One region of the Actinotalea fermentans genome, then DNA from elsewhere that is predicted to be linked to it. Evidence: riboswitches for the same ligand, from Rfam matches in the RefSeq annotation. Region 1 holds a riboswitch; each other region holds the start of a gene.
What was found. Region 1 has a riboswitch for cyclic di-GMP ahead of AFE02nite_RS00410 (BldC family transcriptional regulator). Riboswitches for the same ligand answer to the same signal wherever they lie in the genome.
Positions count from the first base shown of each region.

Region 2: linked by a shared signal. The riboswitch ahead of AFE02nite_RS07910 (DUF7793 family protein) and the one ahead of AFE02nite_RS00410 (BldC family transcriptional regulator) in region 1 are both predicted to bind cyclic di-GMP.
Region 3: linked by a shared signal. The riboswitch ahead of AFE02nite_RS08530 (hypothetical protein) and the one ahead of AFE02nite_RS00410 (BldC family transcriptional regulator) in region 1 are both predicted to bind cyclic di-GMP.

Region 1 is NZ_BJYK01000001.1:85,749-92,730, forward strand. Features, by position in the region: gene adhE (bifunctional acetaldehyde-CoA/alcohol dehydrogenase) at 1-1,743, opposite strand, end outside; gene AFE02nite_RS00395 (Hsp20/alpha crystallin family protein) at 2,031-2,501, shown strand; gene AFE02nite_RS00400 (MalY/PatB family protein) at 2,515-3,699, opposite strand; gene AFE02nite_RS00405 (SRPBCC family protein) at 3,831-4,280, opposite strand; cyclic di-GMP riboswitch class I at 4,500-4,574, shown strand; gene AFE02nite_RS00410 (BldC family transcriptional regulator) at 4,594-4,824, shown strand; gene AFE02nite_RS00415 (NPCBM/NEW2 domain-containing protein) at 5,150-6,982, shown strand, end outside.
Region 2 is NZ_BJYK01000004.1:133,928-140,909, forward strand. Features, by position in the region: gene AFE02nite_RS07890 (ABC-F family ATP-binding cassette domain-containing protein) at 1-1,311, shown strand, start outside; gene AFE02nite_RS07895 (hypothetical protein) at 1,369-1,728, opposite strand; gene AFE02nite_RS07900 (sensor domain-containing phosphodiesterase) at 1,862-3,202, shown strand; gene AFE02nite_RS07905 (GGDEF domain-containing protein) at 3,183-3,923, opposite strand; gene AFE02nite_RS07910 (DUF7793 family protein) at 3,995-4,375, opposite strand; cyclic di-GMP riboswitch class I at 4,446-4,520, opposite strand; gene AFE02nite_RS07915 (cellulase family glycosylhydrolase) at 4,627-6,309, opposite strand; gene AFE02nite_RS17350 (pyridoxamine 5'-phosphate oxidase family protein) at 6,436-6,912, opposite strand.
Region 3 is NZ_BJYK01000004.1:265,742-272,723, reverse strand. Features, by position in the region: gene AFE02nite_RS08565 (DsbA family protein) at 1-214, shown strand, start outside; tRNA gene AFE02nite_RS08560 (tRNA-Thr) at 264-335, shown strand; gene AFE02nite_RS08555 (hypothetical protein) at 677-1,051, shown strand; gene AFE02nite_RS08550 (signal peptidase I) at 1,074-1,709, shown strand; gene AFE02nite_RS08545 (hypothetical protein) at 1,811-2,260, shown strand; gene AFE02nite_RS08540 (hypothetical protein) at 2,257-3,348, shown strand; gene AFE02nite_RS08535 (SGNH/GDSL hydrolase family protein) at 3,379-4,281, opposite strand; cyclic di-GMP riboswitch class I at 4,384-4,458, shown strand; gene AFE02nite_RS08530 (hypothetical protein) at 4,650-5,078, shown strand; gene AFE02nite_RS08525 (uracil-DNA glycosylase) at 5,082-5,813, opposite strand; gene AFE02nite_RS08520 (DUF3263 domain-containing protein) at 5,973-6,269, shown strand; gene AFE02nite_RS08515 (LytR C-terminal domain-containing protein) at 6,300-6,908, shown strand.

The DNA of each region.
Region 1 (6,982 bases):
CTCCGGGTGCTCGTACCGCAGCCACATGACCTTGGCGGCGTCCATCGGCGAACCACCGCCGAGGGCGATGATCGTGTCCGGGCCGAACTCGCGCATGAGCTCCGTGTTGCGGTTCACCGACGCGATGGTCGGCTCGGGCTCGATGTTGTCGATGATCTGCAGCGCCACCTTGCCCGGGCGGCGGTTGAGGACGTCGATGATCCGGTCGACGAAGCCGAGCTTGGTCATCGTGGCGTCGGTGACGATCGTCACGCGGTCCACGCCGTACATGTCCTCGAGGTACCGGATGGCGTTCGGCTCGAAGTAGGTCTTCGCCGGCACCTTGAACCACTGCAGGTTGTTGTTGCGCCGGCCGATCCGCTTGATGTTGATGAGGTTCACCGCCGAGACGTTGTTGGACACCGAGTTCGCGCCGTACGAGCCGCAGCCGAGCGTCAGCGAGGGGATGAAGGAGTTGTAGATGTCGCCGATGCCGCCCTGGGACGACGGCGAGTTCCAGATCACGCGGACGGCCTTGACCCGGCGGCCGAACTCCTCGGCGAGCTGCGCGTCCTCGGTGTGGATCGCGGCGGAGTGGCCGAGGCCGTCGAACTCCACCATCGCCTCGGCCATGAGCAGGCCCTGCTCGCGCGTCTCGGCCCGCAGGACCGCCAGCACGGGGCAGAGCTTCTCGCGGGTCAGCGGCTCGCCCGGGCCGACCTGGGAGACCTCGGCGACCAGGATCGAGGTGTCCTCCGGCACGGTGAAGCCGGCCATCTCGGCGATCCGGACCGGGGACTGACCGACGACGGCGGCGTTGAGCTTGGCGCCGGCGCAGTTCGCGTCCGCGGCGGTGACCCCGAAGATAAGCTGCTCGAGCTTGGCCTTCTCCTCCGCGTTGCAGCGGTAGGCGTGCAGCCGGGCGAACTCGGCCATCGCGGCGTCGTAGATGTCGGCGTCGAGGATCGCGGCCTGCTCGGACGCGCAGACCATGCCGTTGTCGAAGCACTTGCTCATCACGATGTCGTTGATCGCGCGCTTGAGCTTGGCCGACTTCTCGACGTACGCGGGGACGTTGCCCGCGCCGACGCCCAGGGCGGGCTTGCCGCACGAGTAGGCGGCCTTGACCATCGCGTTCCCGCCGGTGGCCAGGATGAGCGAGACGCCCGGGTGGTTCATGAGCTCGTTGGTGGCGTCGATGGACGGCTGCTCGACCCACTGGATGCAGTGCTCGGGAGCGCCGGCGGCGACCGCGGCGTCGCGGACCACCTTGGCGGCCTCGACGGAGCTGGCCTGAGCCGACGGGTGGAACGCGAAGATGATCGGGTTGCGGGTCTTCAGCGCGATGAGCGACTTGAAGATCGCCGTGGAGGTCGGGTTGGTGACCGGGGTGACGCCGCAGATCACGCCCACGGGCTCGGCGATCTCGACGATGCCGTGCAGGTCGTCGCGGCCGACGATGCCGACCGTCTTGAGCTCGGCCATCGAGTGCGTCACGTGCTCGCACGCGAAGATGTTCTTGACGGCCTTGTCCTCGAAGACGCCGCGCCGGGTCTCCTCGACCGCGAGCTTGGCCAGCTCACCGTGCTTGTTCAGGGCGGCGACGGAGGCCTTCTTGACGATGTGGTCGACGTCCTCCTGCGTGAACGACGCGTACGCGGCGAGTGCCTTGGCGGCGCCCGCGACGAGCGTGTCGATCGCGCTCCCGGTGGCCGGTCGCTGGACGGGGACTGCGGCGTCGCCGCCGTTCTTGCGGTTGCTCACGGGGATCCTCCCGGGCCGGTCTGCTCTGTCGGAGTGGATCGCCCTTGACCCGAGATCGACGCTAGGCGACCTGGGATGACTTTCCTTGTGCCCAAAGTCCCGGCGCAGACGGGCGATTTTCACGGTGCTGCCCGGAGGTCATCCCACCACTGGCACTCAGCGAGGGAGAGTGCTAACAATGGAGGCGTAGCCGCCCGGGTCGGAGCCCGGCGCTCAGCCGCCGCTCACGGCCCGGGTCCACGCGACGTCCCGGACGGTCCGGGACGCATCCGGAGGAGGTGGTGAGCGTGGCTACGCGCTTCGACCCGTTCGCCGAGACGGCTCGGTGGATGGACCAGATGATGGGCGCGGTGCGCGAGTCGTCGGCCCTGAACGCGGCGGCGATGCCCGTCGATCTCTACCGTGCCGGCGACCACTACGTGCTGCACGTCGACCTTCCGGGCGCCGACCCGGGCAGCGTGGACGTGAACGTGGAGGACCGCACCCTGACGATCCGCGCCGAGCGGACCGCCCGCACCGAGACCGACCTGCAGTGGCTGGCGCGGGAGCGCCCCACGGGCACCTACGTCCGTCAGCTCACGCTCGGTCGCGGCCTGGCGCTGGACCGCATCACGGCCAGCTACGCCGACGGCGTGCTCACGCTGACCATCCCGGTCGCCGAGGAGGCCAAGCCACGGCGCATCGAGGTGCGGCGCGCGCACGAGGCCACCGCGATCCATGCGGGCGACCAGCCCCGCGCGGAGGTCTCCGGCAGCTGACGCCGGGCGTCGCTCACCGGTCGAGGCAGGCGGCGATGCGCCGTCCTGCCTCGACCACGAGCGGGCGCGGCATCGCGAGGTTCACCCGGACGTGCCCGGCGCCCGCCTCGCCGCACAGGGCGCCGTCGGTCAGCGCGACGCCCGTCGTGCGCCGCAGCCAGGTGCCCAGCGGCTCGGCCCCCGGACCGGCGCCCGTGGGGAGGGCCGCGAGGGCCTCGCGCAGGTCGAGCCAGGCGAGATAGGTCCCCTCGGGCATCCGGTACCCGATGCGCGGGTCGACGGCGAGGCCCTCGGCCAGGGCATGGCGGTTGCCGTCGAGGTAGCTGAGCGTGTCGGCGAGCCACGCGCGACCATGCGTGTAGGCGGCCGTGTTGGCCACCGCGCCGACGGTCGACGCGCCCTCGGTGAGCAGGTCGTCGTGCCGGCGCCACGTCTCGAGGTCGGCGTCGTTGGTGAGCACGACCTGCGCGCACTTCAGGCCGGGGATGTTCCAGGCCTTCGACGCGGACACCCCGGTGACGGTGTGCGCGGCGGTCGCGGGCGAGACCGAGGCGTAGGGGACGTGCCGGCCCGACCCGTGCACCAGTGGGGCGTGGATCTCGTCGGCGAACACCCGGCCGCCGTGCCGTTCGACCACCTCGGCGAGGGCCTCGAGCTCGGCCCGCTCGGCGACGCGGCCCGTCGGGTTCTGGGGGTTGACCAGCACGAAGAGGTGCCCGCCGGCCCGGAACGCGGCGTCGACGGCGTCGAGGTCGAGGGTCGGGCGGCCGACGGCGTCGCGCGCCATCGGGACCTGGATCACCTCGCGGCCCCAGACCGCAGGGGCGGTGACGAACGGCATGTACGCCGGCGTCGGCAGGATGACCGGCGAGCCGGGGCGGGAGAAGAGGTCGATCGCCAGGCGCAGGCCCTCGGTCACGTGACCGACGGGGCGCACCCGCGCAGGGTCGAGGTGCCAGTCGTAGGCGTGCCCGGCCCAGGAGGCGAAGGCCTCGCCGAGCGCGGCGCGCACGGCCGGGGGCAGGTAGCCGAGCAGGCCGCGGCCGACGGCGTCGTGCACCGCCTCGAGGACCACGGGGGCGACGCCGAGGTCAGACTCGGCCACCCAGGCGGCGATGTCCGCCGGCATCCCGGTCCACTTGAGGCTGCCGCGTGCGCGCAGGGCGTCGGGGTCGAGGAGGTCACGAGGGTCGCTCATGGGCGCACCGTATCGGTCGCGCACGGAGCGGTCGGAGCCCTGGGTCCCAGGGACACCGGAGGCGCCCCCGGCCGGGTGGCCGAAGGCGCCTCGGACGGCCGTCGTGGCCCTCGGGTGGCCGGTGTGCCGGGTCAGTGCACCTCGCCGCGCCAGGCGCCGGTCTCGGTGCCGCGGGACTCGATGAACTCCTTGAAGCGACCCAGGTCCCGCTTGACCTGCATGTCGTCCGCGCCGACGAGCGCACCCGCCTTCTCGGTGAGGGACTCGGTCTCCCAGTCGATCTGCACCATGACGCGCGTGGTGTCGGGGGAGAGGCGGTGGAACGTCACGACGCCCCCGTGGGTCTTGCCGTCGACGCTGCGCCAAGCGACGCGCTCCTCGGGGATCTGCTCGGTGATCGCGGCGTCGAACTCCCGCTCCACGCCGCCGACGGTGGTGCGCCAGTGGGTCATCTCGTCGGTGAGCTGGTGGACCTCCTCGACGCCGCTCATGAACTCGGGGAAGGTCTCGAACTGCGTCCACTGGTTGTAGGCCGTGGCCACCGGGACGTTGACGTCGATGGACTGCTCGACGGTCGGCATGTCAGCCACCTCCGCGTGAGAGATTGACGATCGGTCGCTGTCCACGCTAGGTGTGGGGAGGCGGACCCGCCCGTCGAGCGGGGTCGCCGGTGGGCGTTGTCCCCGGCTCGGCCGGGGTTACTCCGCACGGGTGAGCGGGTTGTGCCAAACGGGTGATCTTTCGCCACGCCGGGGTTCGATCCTTGGTCAATGTCCGGTTTTGTGGCACCCTGTCCATGTCAGCGAAAAGGGCAAACCCACCGCGAGGTGGGGACGCAAAGCCACGGGACCCTCGAGGTCGGCCGGGCGAACCGAACGACAAAGGAGAGCGCACATGTCGCCTCAGACCCCAGCCAAGGCGAACCGCACCGAGACGCCTGGCGCACTGCTCACCCCCTCCGAGGTGGCGAGCATGTTCCGTGTGGACCCCAAGACCGTGACCCGCTGGGCCAAGGCCGGCAAGCTCTCGGCCATCCGCACGCTCGGCGGTCACCGTCGCTACAGCGAGGCGGAGGTCCGGAGCCTGCTCACCGGCATCCCCGCCCCGCGCGACACGGACTTCTGATCGGGACCGACGTCTGATCCCCCTTCCGCGCACGCGGTAACAGCGGCCGCACGCGCGGACCTGCACCTCCACGAGCCCCCCTGGTGACCCCCGGGGGGCTCGTGCGTTGTCCGGGCGGCGGGCGCGAGCGAGCCGGCTTTCCGCACGGTGACCCACCGCCGCATCGGGAAGGGCGAGGGGTTGACTCTGTGCGAATCTGTGCGAAAGTGGCGCCGTACCCCGTTAGTCACGGTCGATTATGTGCGAATCGCGCGCTGTCGGGCCGCGTACGGGGTACCGGGGCGGGCGACGACGCCCCCTCGCAGGCCTGAGTCGAAGGGGACCCATGACGCCACGACCACGCTCCGCGCGCCTGACGGCGCCGATGCGACGCCTCGCCCCCGCCCTCACGGTGCTCCTGACCCTCGGAGCGCTCGTGCCGGCCGCAGCGGCGGTCGCCCAACCGCCGGGCGGTGCGGCGAGCTGGCCCGTCAACGGCCCGGGACAGATCCGTGCCCGGCTCGTCCTCGAGGAGGGTGACCTCTCGCTCGAGGTCCGCCGCCGCAGCTCGGAGGTGATGACCGTCGAACAGCTCGGCCTCGTGACGGACCGCGCCGACCTCAGCACCGGCCTGCGCGTCGAGGGGCGGACGACCCGCCCGGTCGACGAGACCTACTCCATGATCGCCGGGAAGGCCCAGGAGCGGCGGTACCGCGCGACGGAGTCGGTCTTCGACCTGTCGACGGAGGACGGCGCGCAGCTCGAGCTGCGCGTCCGCGTGTCCGCCGACGGCGTGGCCTACCGGTACGTGCTGCCCGAGGACGCCCGGCACGTCGTGCGCCAGGAGACCGGGCGCTGGGTGTTCGCGGCGGACGGGACCGCCTGGAACCAGACCGGGTACCAGCCGAACTACGAGGCTGACTGGACGGAGCGGAGCATCGCCGGGAACGTCGCCGGTGACCTCGCGTTCCCGGCCCTCTTCCAGACGGGCGACACCTACACCCTGCTGACCGAGGCGGCCGTCGACGGTCGGTACGCCGGTTCGCACCTGGTCCACGAGGCGGGCTCGCTCGCCTACGGCCTCGGGCTCTACGGCGGTGAGCCGGTCACGCACGACGGCCCGCTCGAGACCCCGTGGCGCGTCGCCGTCGTCGGCGGGCTGGACACGGTCGTCGAGTCGACGCTCGTCGACGACCTCGCCGACCCGAGCCGCCTGGCCGACACGAGCTGGATCGAGCCGGGGGTGTCGAGCTGGAGCTGGATGACCGACTGGGGCAGCCCGCGCGACGAAGCCCGGCAGCGCGACTTCGTGGACCTGTCGGCACGCAACGGGTGGGAGTACGTCCTGCTCGACGAGGGGTGGAGCGCCGACTGGGTGCCGAGGGTCACCCGCTACGCGAACGCGCGCGGCGTCGACACGATCGTCTGGTTCCACAGCCGCGACCTGTGGACGCAGGAGCAGCGCGACCACTGGCTGCCGCTCGTCAAGGAGTGGGGGGTCGCCGGGATCAAGGTCGACTTCATGGACTCCGACAGCCAGGCGACGCACCAGTGGTACGACGACGTCCTGGCCGACACGGCGCGCCACGAGCTGATGATCAACTTCCACGGCTCGACGCTCCCGCACGGGCTGCAGCGCACGTGGCCGCACATCATGAGCTACGAGGCCGTCCGCGGCGCCGAGAACGGCATCTCGTCCGCGCGCTCCCTCACCGTTCCGTTCGCGCGCGGCGTCGTCGGCTCGATGGACTGGACGCCGGTGACGTTCTCCCGCGGGAACGGGAACTCGTCTAAGGCGCACGAGCTCGCGATGAGCGTCGTCTACGAGTCGGCCTGGCAGCACATGTCCGACAAGCCGGAGAGCTACGCGGCGGAGCCGATCGCCGAGGAGTTCCTGCAGAACCTGCCGACCGTCTGGGACGAGACCCAGCTGGTCTCGGGCGAGCCCGGCGAGCACGTCGTGCTGGCGCGCAGGTCGGGTGACACCTGGTTCGTCGGGGCGATGCGCGCCGGTGCGCCGGCGTCGCTCGAGATCCCGTTGGCCGTGCTGGCCGACGGGCCGTGGATCGTGCACACGATCAGCGACGCCGGCGGCGACGGGTCCGTGCTCGCGGGTGACGTGGCGACCCTGACGTCCCGTGACGTGGTCCGCGTCACGACGGCGAGCAACGGGGGAGCG
Region 2 (6,982 bases), on a different contig from region 1:
GCCGCGGCCGAGGCGTACTCCGATGCCCTCGAGCGCTGGCTGCGCCTGGGCGGGGCGGACTTCGAGGCCCGGCGCGACGCGATCGCCGCCGACCTCGGGCTGACCGTCGACCTCGACCTGCCGATGACGGCCCTGTCCGGCGGGGAGGCGGCGCGGGTCGGGCTCGCGGTGCTGCTGCTCTCGCGCCTGGACCTGTACCTGCTCGACGAGCCGACGAACGACCTCGACGCCCACGGCCTGGACCTGCTCGAGGAGTTCGTGGCGCAGGCGACCGCCCCGATCGTCGTCGTCAGCCACGACCGGGAGTTCCTCAGCCGGACCGTGACGACCGTCGTCGAGATCGACCGGAGCCTGCAGCGGGTGCTCGTGTACGGCGGCTCGTACGACGCCTACCTGGAGGAACGCTCGATCACGCGGCGCCGTGCACGCGAGGCGTTCGAGGAGTTCGCGGCCCGGCGCGACGCGCTGGCGGCCCGGGCACGGATGCAGCGCGCGTGGATGGCGAAGGGCGTGCGCAACGCGCGCCGGAAGGCCTCCGACAACGACAAGCACGTCAAGCACCACCGCGGCGAGACCTCGGAGAAGCAGGCGGCGAAGGCCCGGCAGTCCGACCGGGCGCTGGCCCGCTTGGAGGCGCAGGCGGTCGAGGAGCCGCGCAAGGAGTGGCAGCTGCAGATGTCGATCCAGGCAGCGCCGCGCTCGGGCGCGGTGGTCGCGACGGCGGCGGGCGCGGTCGTGCGGCGCGGCGGCTTCACGCTGGGCCCGGTGGACCTGCAGCTCGACTGGCAGGACCGCGTCGCGGTGACCGGCCCGAACGGCGCGGGCAAGTCCACGCTGCTCGCCCTCCTGCTGGGCCGGGTGGCGCCGTCGGCGGGGAGCGCGTCGCTGGGCTCGGGGGTCCTCATCGGCGAGGTGGACCAGGCGCGCGCCGCGTTCGAGGGCGACGAGCCGGTCGCCGCCGCGTTCGGGCTGCAGGTGCCCGACTGGCCGACGGCGGACGTGCGCACCCTGCTCGCCAAGTTCGGCCTGGGCGCGCACCAGGTGGGGCGACCGGCCTCGTCGTTGTCTCCTGGCGAGCGTACCCGGGCGGCGCTCGCGCTGCTGCAGGCGCGCGGGGTGAACCTGCTGGTCCTGGACGAGCCGACGAACCACCTCGACCTGCCGGCGATCGAGCAGCTCGAGGCGGCGCTGGAGTCCTTCGACGGCACGATCCTGCTGGTCACGCACGACCGCCGGATGCTGGAGACCGTGCGCCTCACCCGCCGGTGGCACGTCGAGGGCGGGCGAGTCGCGGAGGTCGAGCCCGGCTGACGCCGGTCGCGCCCGACCGGGCCTGACGGGCCCCGACGGGCCCTGACGCAGCCGGGGTCAGGACGACGCGCCGGAGACCTCGTCCAGTCGCTCGAGCAAGCGGTCCGCCGCGCTCTCGATCGCGTCGTGCCCGTTCTGGGCCGCGCGTTGCTTGGCGTGGATGAGCGCCGCGCGGTTCACGCGCCGGAAGTCCCCGTAGGGGAAGGCGTAGCGGCCCTTGGTGTCCTCCGACGCCTCGGGGTCGACGGCCAGGTGCCACGCGCCGAACCCGTCGTAGCCGTCCCGCTCGACGACGCGGTTCTCCTCGTCGGCGCTCGGGGCCGCCTCGGACCACTCGGTCGTGGTGTCGTACGTGCCGTCGTCGATCAGGCGGCGGGCCTGACGGACGGCCGCATCGTTCACGGAGTAGGTGGGCATGTCCTCGACGGTAGGCGCGATCCGCCGGCGCGCATCCCGAGCGCTAGGTTCGGACGGCTCATCCCGGTCGGCCCATGGCCGATCGGAACGGTGCGACACCCCGCCGCCCGCGTCTTGCCAGAAGGAATCGCCTGTGCCCAGAGCCCACGTGTCGGCGCCCGGCGTCGTCCCGGCGCCGGCCCGGCCGAGGGACGACGCGCCGTGCGCCGACCCGCGGGACGCCGAGGAGGCGGCCGTCGTCACCCTGGGTGCCGATGCCCTCCGGAGCGTCCTGCAGCCGGTGGTCGACCTGCGCACGGGCGAGGCGGTCGCGCACGAGGCTCTCCTGCGGGGCCCCGCGGGTACGCCCTTCGAGTCCCCGCTCGCGCTCATCGCGGCCGCGCGCGAGGCCGGCCGCTCGGCCGAGCTCGACGTCGCCGCTCTGCGCCGGCACCTGACGCACGCGGGCTCGAGCCTCGCCGGGCCGGAACCGCTGCTCTTCGTGAACCTCGAGCCGACCACGCTGTCGGTGGCCCTCGACGAGGTGCTCGGGGTGCTGGCGTCCCGGCCGGACGGGCTGCGCCTGGTCGTGGAGTTCACCGAGCGCGCCCTCGCCACCGATCCCGCGGCGATCATCGACGCCGCCGAGCGCATCCGCGAGACGGGCTGCGCCGTCGCGCTGGACGACGTCGGGGCGGAGCCCGCCTCGCTCGCCTTCGTGCCCCTGCTGCGGCCCGAGGTGGTCAAGCTGGACCTCCGGCTGCTGCGGACCGTCGACGACCCGGCGACGATCACCGTCGCCCACGCGGTCCGCGCCTACGCCGAGGAGTTCGGGCGCGACGTCGTCGCGGAAGGCGTCGAGACCGCCGGGGACCGCACCCGCGCGGTCGTGCTCGGCGCGACGCTGGGCCAGGGCTGGCTGTGGGGGCGACCGGACCCCGCCCCGCGCCCCGCCGACGGCCGCGCACTGCGGGTCCGTGCGTCGCTGCCCCGCCTCGGCCGGGCGCCACGCACGCCGTTCGAGCTGCTGCGCCCGGACGAGACGCAGGCCGGCCCGAAGGAGCTGCTGCTGTCGGTCTCGCGCGGGCTCGAGCTCGCCGCGGTCCAGTCGCGGGTCCCCCCGGTGCTGCTCAGCGCGTTCCAGGACGTGCGCAACTTCGGCCGCCCGACGGCGCGGCGGTACTCGACCCTCGCCCGTGACCTGCCGCTCGTGGGCGTGCTGGGACACGGCATGGCGGGCACGCCGTCCCCGGGGGTCCGTGGCGCGTCGATCGCGCCCGACGACGACCTCGCGCGCGAGTGGACCGTCGTCGTGCTGGGGGCCCACGAGGCGATCGCGCTGATCGCGCGCATCCGGCCCGACGGTGCGCCGGGTGGGCCCGCCGCGGAGAGCGGTTCCGGCGTGTGGTTCGACTTCGCCGTGACGCACGACCGGGCCCGCGTCACCGAGGCCGCGCTGCTGCTGCTCGAGCGGCTCAGCGTCCGGGCCAGGTGACCCGGTCGGCGGGGCCGACCTGGCCGTGGCGGTCCCTGCCGTAGAGCACACACAGGCCCTGGCCCCGGCGCTTCGCGTCGTACATCGCGGCGTCGGCTGCGGCGACCATCGCGTCGACGGTCGGCAGGCCGTCGAGTGCCACGGCGACGCCGACGCTGGCCGTGATCGTGTAGCTGTGCCCGTCGAGCTCGTAGGGCGCCCGGAGCGTCTCGGAGATGCGGTGCGCGACGGCGAGCGCCGCCTCGGCGGTCGCGACGTCGTCGAGCAGGACGAGGAACTCGTCCCCGCCCACGCGCGCGGCGGTGTCGCCCGCCCGCAGGGCCGCGCTGATGCGGTCGGCGACCGTGACGAGGAGCTCGTCGCCCGCGGCGTGGCCGTAGGTGTCGTTGACCCGCTTGAAGTCGTCGAGGTCGAGGAAGAGCACGGCGAAGCCGGCGGAGCGGTTGCTCGCCAGGTGCATGCGGTGGTCCAGGCGGTCCCAGAACGCCGCGCGGTTGGACAGCCCCGTGAGGTCGTCGTGCAGGGCCCGGTGACGGAGCTCCCGCGTGGCGGCCGCGAGCTCGGCGGTGCGATCGGCGACGCGGCGCTCGACCTCCTCGAACGACGCCGCGAGCTCCTCGCCGAGCGAGTTCACGCCGGCGGCGACCGCGTCGACGATGTCGCCGTCCGGGCCGACGGTCGCGCGCGCGTCGAACCTCAGCGCCGCGAGCTCCTGGATCACGCTGACGACCTCTTCGAGTCGGCGCTCCAGGTCCGGAGGGCTCGCAGGGCCTCCAGGCTCCTGCGGCGGAGTCACCCCAGGTACCCCGTGAGCCAGGCGACCGCGGCGTCCTCGTCGTCGAAGAGCCGGGTCGGCGCCTTGGGCCGGTTCACGTTCATGAAGAAGTTGCCCATCATCCGGCTGAGCGGGTTCCCGACGACGATGCCGACGGCGGTCACCACCTCGTGGCGCCGGATGAACTCCAGGCGCCCGGCGCGGTCCTGCGGGCCGGCCTGCCGGACGTCGACCATGAGCGGGGCGGGGCGACCACCCGTGACCTCGGTCATCGCCTCGATCGTCGCGACGGCGTCCTCCAGGCCCGAGGGGACGGGCGGGGACCAGACGAGGCGGACGACGCCGTCGGGCGGCAGCCACATCCGGAACTTGGGGTGCGTGACCTCCGGGCGGCTCATCGCGAGCCCCCGGGCACCAAGGAGGTGCTCTCGTGACTCGCGGGCACGATGGTCACAGGTCCATCCCTTGTTCGGCGGCCCGGCTGACCTCGAGGGCCCCGTGGCTTTGCGTCCCCGCCTCGCGGCGGGTTTGCCTTGTCGTCGCTCACCTTCCTTATCGGCTCACGAGGGCGCCGTGATGAGGAAATGCCGGGCCCGACGGGGCGCCGACCGGGCTGTCGACGCCCCGCCGGGGGGACCGGCGGCAGCGCTCAGCCGCAGGCCACGCCTCCCAGGGCGACCGCGCTCGGCGCCGGTGACGACGGGCCGTTCGCGACGAAGCCGACCGTGACGGACGCGCCCGGGGCCAACGACGGCGACCACGCCGGCGCGGAGACCGTCACCGTGCGGCCGGACTGCGCGAAGGTGCCGTTCCAGCCGTTGCCGATCGTGACGCCGTCGGGCACCGAGAAGCTCAGCGTCCATGGTGAGACGGCGGCCCCGCCGTCGTTGGTCACGGTCACCGCGCCCTGGTAGCCGCCGGGCCACGCGTTCGCGATCGTGACGTCGGCACTGCAGGTCCCGACGGGGTCGGGCTCGCCCGGGTCGCCGGGGTCGCCCGGGTCCCCGGGGTCGCCGGGGTCGCCGGGGTCACCGGGGTCGTACGGCCGGGGCTGCGGCGGCACGAGGGAGTCGGCCAGGATCGCGTACTTGCGCTGGTTCACGGTCTGCCAGTCGTCGCCGACGATGCCGCCGGTGTCGCCGGAGTTCGGGTTCCACGACCAGTACGTGAACGACGTGCCCTTGGTGTCCATGTAGTCCATGAGCGCGGCGAGCCACTGGGCGTCCTGCGGGTCGGCGAGCGTGCTGCCGAACTCCCCCACGAGAACGGGGGCGATGTCGTCGGTCTGCAGGTAGCCCCAGAAGTGCTCCCACACGTCCGGCAGGTTCGCCGGGAAGTCGGGGTTGCGGGACGTGTCGAACCACGGCTGGCGGTCGTAGACGGACAGGCCGTAGTCGTGCGCGGAGTAGACCAGCCGGTTCGCGTGCTGCAGGCGCACCGGGTCTTCGCGCGCCCCGGCGAGGTTCCCGCCCCACCAGGTGCAGCCCATCGGGTCGTCCGGGATGTCGTCCCACGAGTTGGCGGTACCGCCCGACAGGCAGCTCACGCCTTCGACGACGATCAGCCAGTCGGGGTTGACCTGGTGAATGGCGTTGCCGATCCGCTCGGCGGCGAGCCGCCAGTCGCGGGCGGGGTCGCCGCAGCCCCAGCAGGCGCCGGTCGCTGCGGGATCGGTGCCCTCGGCGTGCGGCTCGTTGAACAGGTCCGCACCGACCACCGTCGGGTTGTCCGCGTAGCGCTCGGCGAGCAGCTGCCAGTCGGCGATCATGCTGGCCTCGGACACCGTGGGGGTGTACCAGAGGGGCGTCTGGCCGGCGGCGGACGGGCGGTGACGGTCGAGGATGACGCGCATGCCCAGGTCGCCGGCCTGCGCGATGACCTTGTCGAGGATCTCGAGCGGGCTCAGGCCCAGCAGGTCGGGGTTCACCGAGCTGTTGATGCTGGTCGCCTGGGCCCCCGGCCGCAGCGCGTCGCCCGCGAACGGGACGCGCAGCGTGTTGAAGCCGAGCTCGGCCATGTGGGCGAGCTGGTCCCGCCACGGCACGGCGGACCACAGGCCGTGGAAGGTCTTGTTGTCCGTCTCCATGCCGAACCAGTTGATGCCGGTGAGCCGGACCTCGGCGCCGGTGGCGTCGAGGATGCGGGCGCCGTCGGTGTGCAGGTACCCGGTCCCCGTGCCGACGGCGGCCGCGGCCGCGACGGGTGCGGCGGGCGCCGCGCCGGCCGTGCCGATGGCGCTGGCCATCGGACCGGCCGCGAGCGTCCCGGCGAGGAGCGCCAGCCCGGTGATCGCCCCGGCGAGGCGCGGTCGACGGCGTCGTGCTGTTCTCATGACCACTCCTTCAGCGCGCAGGCAGTCGTCGGCGGGCGCGACGGGCGCTCGTCGGCCTGGCACGACCAGCCATGCAAGCGGGAAGGAGGGGCGCCGCGGAGGGCCCGAAACGTGTAAGTCCTGCGGTCAGCCGGCGTCGGGCACGGCGGCCGGCTCCGGCGCGCGCCACACGCGGTACTGCGGCGGGAACACCCCGCGCGGCTCGTAGTGCGCCCACATCACGCGGTCGAGCAGGAGCTCCACGAGCGGCGTCTGCGCACCCGGCGTGAACGGGCACGCGGCCACGGCGGCCTCGCGCAGCGCGGCCTCGTCGCGCACGACGGCGTGCCCGGCGACCATGAGCTCGTCGTCGACGTCCTCCGAGCCGGTCGAGTGCAGGGCGTACCGCCCGTCGCGCTCGAGGTCACGCAGCTTCGGGGACGGCTCGATGAAGGCGAACAGCGAGCCGGAGGCCCAGACGGGCATGATCGGGTGGATCCGCGGCGCCCCGTTCGCGCCGACGGTCGCGAGGTAGCCGAACCCCTGCCCGGGCACCGTCAGCAGCGCTCGCGCCGCCTCGGCGACCTCAGGTGCGGACTCGGCGAACTGCCCCCATGTCGTCATGCGGGGATGCTCGCACCGTTGATCATCAACCCGCCAATCTCCGCGCCTGCCGTCCCCGCCCCCGTCCCCG
Region 3 (6,982 bases), on a different contig from region 1:
CCGGACCGCCGGGGTGCCGGAGGAGGCCGCCGCGGCCATCGCGGACGGCACGTACACCTGGTGGGTCGGCCAGGTCACCGACGCGGCCCGCAACCTGTACGACGGGCGTCTGGCCACGCCGTCGATCCGCCTCAACGGCGAGCCCCTCGGCGACACGGTCGACTGGCGCGTCGAGGAGGCGCTGCGCCAGGCGATCGACGACGCCCGCGGCTGAGGCACCCTGGCAGACTGAGGGGCCGGGCGATGCGTCGCCCGGCCCCTGTGCCGCCTTAGCTCAGTGGTAGAGCACCCGCCTTGTAAGCGGACGGTCGTCGGTTCGAATCCGACAGGCGGCTCCGAGATGTGTGACCTGAGTGACGTGCAAAATGACGGGTGATGGCACGGCTCGACCGCTCCAGAATGCGCCGTCCGATGCGCGGCGCGTCGCAGACCTCGCCCCACGCGCGCAGAGGGCGAGGCGGCGGAAAGAACGACATGGGTTTCGAGCGGGTGAAAAGCGGTTCCGTGAGCGGGTGAAGAGGCATTCGTGTGCCCCACCAACGGGCGGAATCCATCACAATCGAAGGTGACTCGCACGCCCGGTTCCCTCCCCAGGTTCCGGTGCGCGAGCGGCCGGCCCCCACCGGCGACCCCCCGCTGCGGGCTACCCACCCGCACCCGACAGAAGGACACATCCATGGCTTCCACGCGCCGTAAGGCTGCCGCCGCCGGTCTCGCCGTCATCGGCATCGCCGGTCTCTCCCTCGCCGCTGCTGCCACCCTGGACGTCAACTCGGCCAGCCTCAGCGCCGGCAGCACGATCGTGACCAGCTGCGACGACGCCGTGAACCTCACGTACACGGTCGTCGGCGACGAGGTCACGCAGGTGACGGTCAACGACGTCGACAACGCCGCCGGCAAGTGCCTCGGCCAGCAGGTCGGCGTGACGGTGCAGGACGTGAGCGGCGGTGCTGAGCAGACGGTCGTCGCCGGCAGCACGGCCTACACCTTCACGCTCGAGTCGGCCGTCTCGGTCGAGTCGGTGGTGTCGGCGGCCGTCGTCATCCACTGACGTCGTCGAGGCCCACGGGATCGTGGTCGCACGTGAGGGCTCAGAGCAGGGCGGCGCGGCAGTGCCGCGCCGCCTGCTCGGGCTCGCCACGAGCGCGCTCTGGCTCGTCGGGGCTCTCGTCGTCGGGTGGCTCCTGTGGCCCAGCTCGCTGGGCGGTTGCACGACCCTGACGATCGTGTCCGGTCACTCGATGGAGCCGACGTACTACACGGGTGACCTGGTCGTCTCCCGGTGCGGGCCCGTCGACGTCGGTGACGTCATCGTCTACACGCCGCCCGACGTGGGCGGCGCGAGGGTGATCCACCGCATCGTCGACGGCAACGCCGACGACGGCTGGGTGGTCCAGGGTGACAACAACGACTTCCTGGACCCGTGGAACCCGAAGGGCGACCAGATCCTCGGTTCGGCGGTGCTGCACCTGCCGCAGGTCGGGAAGTTCGCCTCGATCCTGCTCAGCCCGCTGACCTGGATCTCGCTCCTCGTCATCGCGCTCGCCGTGGTCGTCTGGCCGGGCAAGCCCGAGGACGAGGACCCGGAGACGGACGGCCAGGACGAGGACGGCGAGCTCGCCGCTCTGGTGGCCGACGCCGAGCGAGAGGTCGCCGAGGCCGAGCCCGATGCCGAGTCGGACGAGCCGCCGGTGACGGCGCTCGTCTGACGTAGCGCCAGGACCGAGCACCAGCACCAGTACTGCACTCCCCCCACCGCCCCCCGCGCACCGCGGGAGGGCGCCTGAGACACCGCCCCGAAGGAGGCCCCGTGACGCGCAGTCCGCGCCACCCGGCGGGCCTTCGTGCTGCCTGGCGCAGCCTCGGGACGACCACTCCCCGCCCCCGCCGACTCGCGGCCGTCGCGGTCGCGGCGGTGGCGACGCTCGGCCTGGGGGCGGCCTCCGCGGCGAGCCTCGGCGTCGTGAGCACGTCGCTCGCCGCCGGCTCGGCCGCCGTGACGTCGTGCCAGAACCAGGCGCCGGTGACCGCCGCCCTGGTCAGCCAGCCGACCGGCTCCGGCTTCACCACCACGGCCGTCGACCTCAGCGGCATCAACCCCAACTGCGTCGGCCAGCAGTACCGGCTCAGCGTCATCGGTGCCTCCGGCCCGATCGTGGAGGTCACGGGCCAGGTGCCCTCGACCGCGTTCAGGACCGGCTCGTTCCCGGCCGTGGGCACGCGGTCGATCGTCCGCGTCGACGTGGTGATGCACTCGTGAGGAACGCGCTCCGGGCGGGCATCGTCCTCGCCGTCTCGACGGTCGTGGCGGCGACGGCCGTCGTCGTCGGCAACGCCGCCCAGCTCCAGGTGAACGGCGGGCAGATCTCGGTCGCGTCCGCGACGAACCCGTGTGCCGGGCAGACGCTCGCCGTGACCACCGATGCCGTCGCTGGCACGGCTACCTGGATCGAGGTGACGACGCCGGCCACCTGGCCGTCGGCGTGCGTCGGCAAGCGGATCGACCTGATGGTCCTCGACGGGGCACAGGTGCGGACCGCGAGCATCGCCTCCGCACCGGTCGCGGGCACCGTGACGCCGCTCGATCTCAGCGGCTCCTTCACGCCGCCGTCGACCGGCAACCCCGTCTCGGCCGTCGTCGCGGGGTGGTCAATCGCCACCACGTGGACCTACTCGCCCCAGCCGCCGGTGACCGGTCCGATCACCCCGGGGACCCCGGAGACGGATCTTCGCTCGGTGACGTGGACGTCCGTGGTCGTCGGTCAGCAGTTCTGCGTGGACGTCACCGTCTCGACGACGAACCAGACGTCCCAGAAGGACTGGGCCGTCGACCTGAACATCGGTCAGCGGCCGTTCAACGGGGCAACCTCGGGCTACCAGATCCAGGGTGCCGACGCCCAGAAGGTCGCGTTCGCCGCGAACCCTGATGCGGGCAAGGTCACGATCGTCGGGACCGGCAACTACAAGAAGCTGCGCAGCACCGACCCCGCGCTGTCGTTCACCGTCTGCCACTACAGCACGCCGGCCCCGCAGTACGACCCGGCGCTCACCTACACGGTGATCCAGGGGCCCGTCACGGGGAACCCGTGGAACGCCTGCGTCACGACGTCGGTGTCGGTGACGGGGACGCCGCTCTTCTACGCCGGCTGGCGCGCGGACGTCGAGATGTCCGCAGCCGTCGCCCTCGCGAACACGCCTCCGAACACGTATCAACGCGTGTACGCGAGTGGAGGGGCCTACACCCTCCAGCAGCTTCCGGGGAACGTCTGGCGTGTCAGCGGAAGCCACTGGGGCAACTACGGCATCCGCGACGGGCAGGGCATCACCTTCACGCTCTGCGCGGAGTGATCGTCCGCGCGCCTGCCCCGCCGCCCGTGCTCAGCCGACGGGCTCCAGCGTCGGTCGCTTGGGCGCCCTCGCATCGCCGGACGAGCGTCCGTGCAGGCGTCGCGCGAGCCACGGTGACGCGTGCGTGCGCAGCCACGCGGCGTCGGCGCGCACGCGCGCGGCCCGCGGGAGCGGGGGCAGGGGCGCGAGCGGGTCGTCCCAGCGCTCGTCGTCGGGCGGCAGGCCGAGCGCGACGAGCGCGGCCTGCGCGACCCGGCGGTGGCCGTCCGTCGTGAGGTGGATCCGGTCGTCGGCCCACATGCGCCAGTCGTGCAGCGAACGCATGCCCCACATGTCCAGGACGTGGGCGCCGTGCCGGTTGGCGATGGTCCAGACGTGGGCGTTGAAGACCGCCGTCCGGCCGCGCGTGCGGCGGATCACCGGGCTGTGCACCGTGTCGAACCCGGTCGCCAGGAGCACGTCCACGCCTGCGGCGCGCAGACCGGCGACCGCGCCCTCCAGCATCGCCGCCAGGGCGTCGGGGTCGACGCCTGGGCGCAGGATGTCGTTGCCGCCGCCGACGAGGCTGACCAGGTCGGGCCCGAGCTCGACGGCAGCCGGCACCTGCTCGCGCACGATCGGGCCCAGGAGCCGGCCCCGGACGGCCAGGTTCGCGTAGCGGAACGGCTCGTCGTCGCGGCCGTCCCCGGCGCCGCCATCGGCCGCGGACCGCTCGGCGAGGTGCGCGGCGAGCAGGTCGGCCCAGCCCCGGCAGGGGACCTCCACGAGCGCGCCGACGTCGCCGGCCGACGCGCGGACGGCCGGGTCGACGCCGTCCGGCACGTCCCACAGGCCCTCGGTGAACGAGTCCCCGAGCGCGACGTAGCGACGCCACCGTGGTGTCCCCCGACCCGTCGGCGTCCCGTGTGAGGCGGCCGTGCGGGTGAAATCCACCCCGGCAGTCTGCCCCTTTGAGCACGAGGCGGGCCAATCCGGACACGGCGTCCGGGTGAAGGGCCTGGACGCGACGGCCCCGGACGGTCATCCTGAACAGGTCAGCGATAACGGCAAACCCACCGCGAGGTGGGGACGCAAAGCCACGGGACTCACGTAGTCAGCCGGGCTACCGAACGACAGGGTTCCGATGAACGCCAACTGGCAGTGGACCAGCCCCCCGGCAAGGCGCCCCTCGCGGCATGCCTTCGCCGGCTTCCACAACACACCTTAGGCCCCACGGGGCACTCGCCTGCGTGCGCGCAGGTGGCACCGGACAGGAGGTCCGGAGCACAGGTGCAGAAGCCAGGAAGCAATCTCAGGAACCCATGGAGGGGTACCGGATGAACACCCGAGCAGCACGAAAGGTCGCAGCGGTTGCGCTGGTCGGCCTTGCTGCGTTCGGCGTGCGGACCGCGTCCGCGGCCGGCGCCGCTGGGGATCCGCTCGAGATCCTCGTGGGTGGTAGCGAGAACGAGCAGTGCAGCTCGTCCTCGGTGTCAGTGGACTACGACGTGGCCTACGACGCCACACTGATGGGATACGGCGTCACCGCCGCCCTGCTGTCGGGGCTGGATGCGCGGTGCGAGGGATGGGACGTCACTGTCTCCCTCAACGGGCCCGGGGGGGCCACGCTCGCCGAGATGACCACGGTGGTGGCTGGGGAACAGGTTCGCGTCGAGGTGCCGGCGACCTCGCCGGTGTCAGCCGAGCACGTGGCCGGAGTGGCCGTCGTGCTCAGCGGTGCGGAGGCATAGCCCTCACTCGTGGCCGGCGGTGGGACGTGGGGACGGACCGCCGCCGGCCGTTGGGGGAGCCTGACGGCACCAGTCGACGGGGCCCGCGCCCTGGTCGGCCAGCAGCGCGTTGACGCGCGAGAACGGCCGTGAGCCGAAGAAGCCGCGGTCGGCGGACATCGGGCTGGGGTGTGCGCTCGCGACGACGGGCACGCCCCGCAGCGCCGGGGCGACCTGCTGCGCGTCCCGCCCCCACAGCACGGCGACCAACGGGCCGCCGCGCTCGACCAGCGCCGCCACGGCGCGGTCGGTGATCTCCTGCCAGCCCAGGTTCCGGTGCGAACCGGGGTTCCCCTCGCCCACGGTGAGCACCCTGTTGAGCAGCAGCACGCCCTGCTCGGCCCACCCCGTGAGGTCACCGGTCGGCCCAGGGTTCCCGCCGACGTCGTCGGTCAGCTCGCGGTAGATGTTCTGCAGCGAGCGGGGGAGCGGGCGCACGTGCGGTGCGACGGAGAACGAGAGCCCCACCGGGTGTCCCGGCGTCGGGTAGGGGTCCTGCCCGATGACGAGCACGCGCACCTCCGCGAGGGGGCGGGCGAAGGCGCGCAGGACGGCGTCGGGCGCGGGCAGGTAGCGGCGGCCGGCAGCCACCTCGGCCCGTAGCGCGTCGCCGATGGCGCGCAGCCGCGGCTCGACGGGCGCGAGAGCGCGGGCCCAGTCCGGTGCGACGAGCTGGTCGAGCGGGAGCCTGGGCACGTCGGGAGAGTAGCGCCGGCGCCCGGGACGACACGCGCGCTAATGACACGCGTGTCATTAGCCGACTACCATGGGGACACCCGAACGTCACGCAGCACACGCCAGCACGCGACCGGCACCACGCCCCCTCAGGGCGCCGCCGGCGGTAACGGAGGACCGATGGACAGCCCGCTCGCCGCACTCGCCCCCGTGGTCTCGCCCGCGGCCGGGCTGTCGGAGCGGGACCAGCAGATCATCGGCTTCGAGCGGCAGTGGTGGAAGTACGCGGGCGCCAAGGAGCAGGCGATCCGCGAGCTGTTCGGGATGTCGGCGACGCGGTACTACCAGGTGCTCAACGCCCTCATCGACTCGCCGGCCGCCCTGGCGTACGACCCCATGCTCATCAAGCGTCTGCGGCGGATGCGCACGTCCCGTCAGCGAGCCCGTACCGCGCGGCGGCTCGGGATCGACGCCTGACCCCGTTTCCCGCACGCTAGCCTGTCGGGCGTGAAGCCGGGCTCCTATCCGTATCCCCCCGACGAGTTCGACGCCGCTGCACGAGCGGGTGGTCCTCGGGGTGTCCACCGGGCTCCGCGGTCGCGCTGGAGCCGGTGGTGGCCGTTCCTCGTCGTGCTCGTCGTCTTCCCCGCGCTCGCGTACGCCGCGGTGACCGTGCTGTCCGACTGGGACGGCCTGTCGAGCAGTGACAGCGGCACCGAGGCTCAGCCGCCCGCCGACGACGAGCCCGCGGACGACCCCACGCAGGCGGAGGAGACCCCCGCCGCGACGCCCACCGAGACGGCCACTCCTGAGCCGCCCCCGCCGCCGCCGCTCGACCAGGCGCGGCCGGTGGACGTCTTCAACGCGACGAACCGCTCGGGGCTGGCCGGCAACGCGTCCGACCGGCTCGAGGCCGCAGGGTTCACCGACGTCTCGGCGCTGAACTGGGACGGTGACGACCCGGCCGCCTCGGTCGTCTACTACGCCACGGCCAACGACATCACGACGGCGCAGCTCGTCGCCCAGACCCTCGGGATCGCCCAGGTCGTGGAGTCCGCGACGGACGCGCCGGAGGGCATCGTCGTCGTCCTCGCCACGGACTACCAGGCCACCTGAGGCCCCTCGCCGCCGGCTGCAGCCGTCGTCCTCCCCGGGAGGGCGGCGGCTGCTTGCACTCTCGGGGTCCGAGT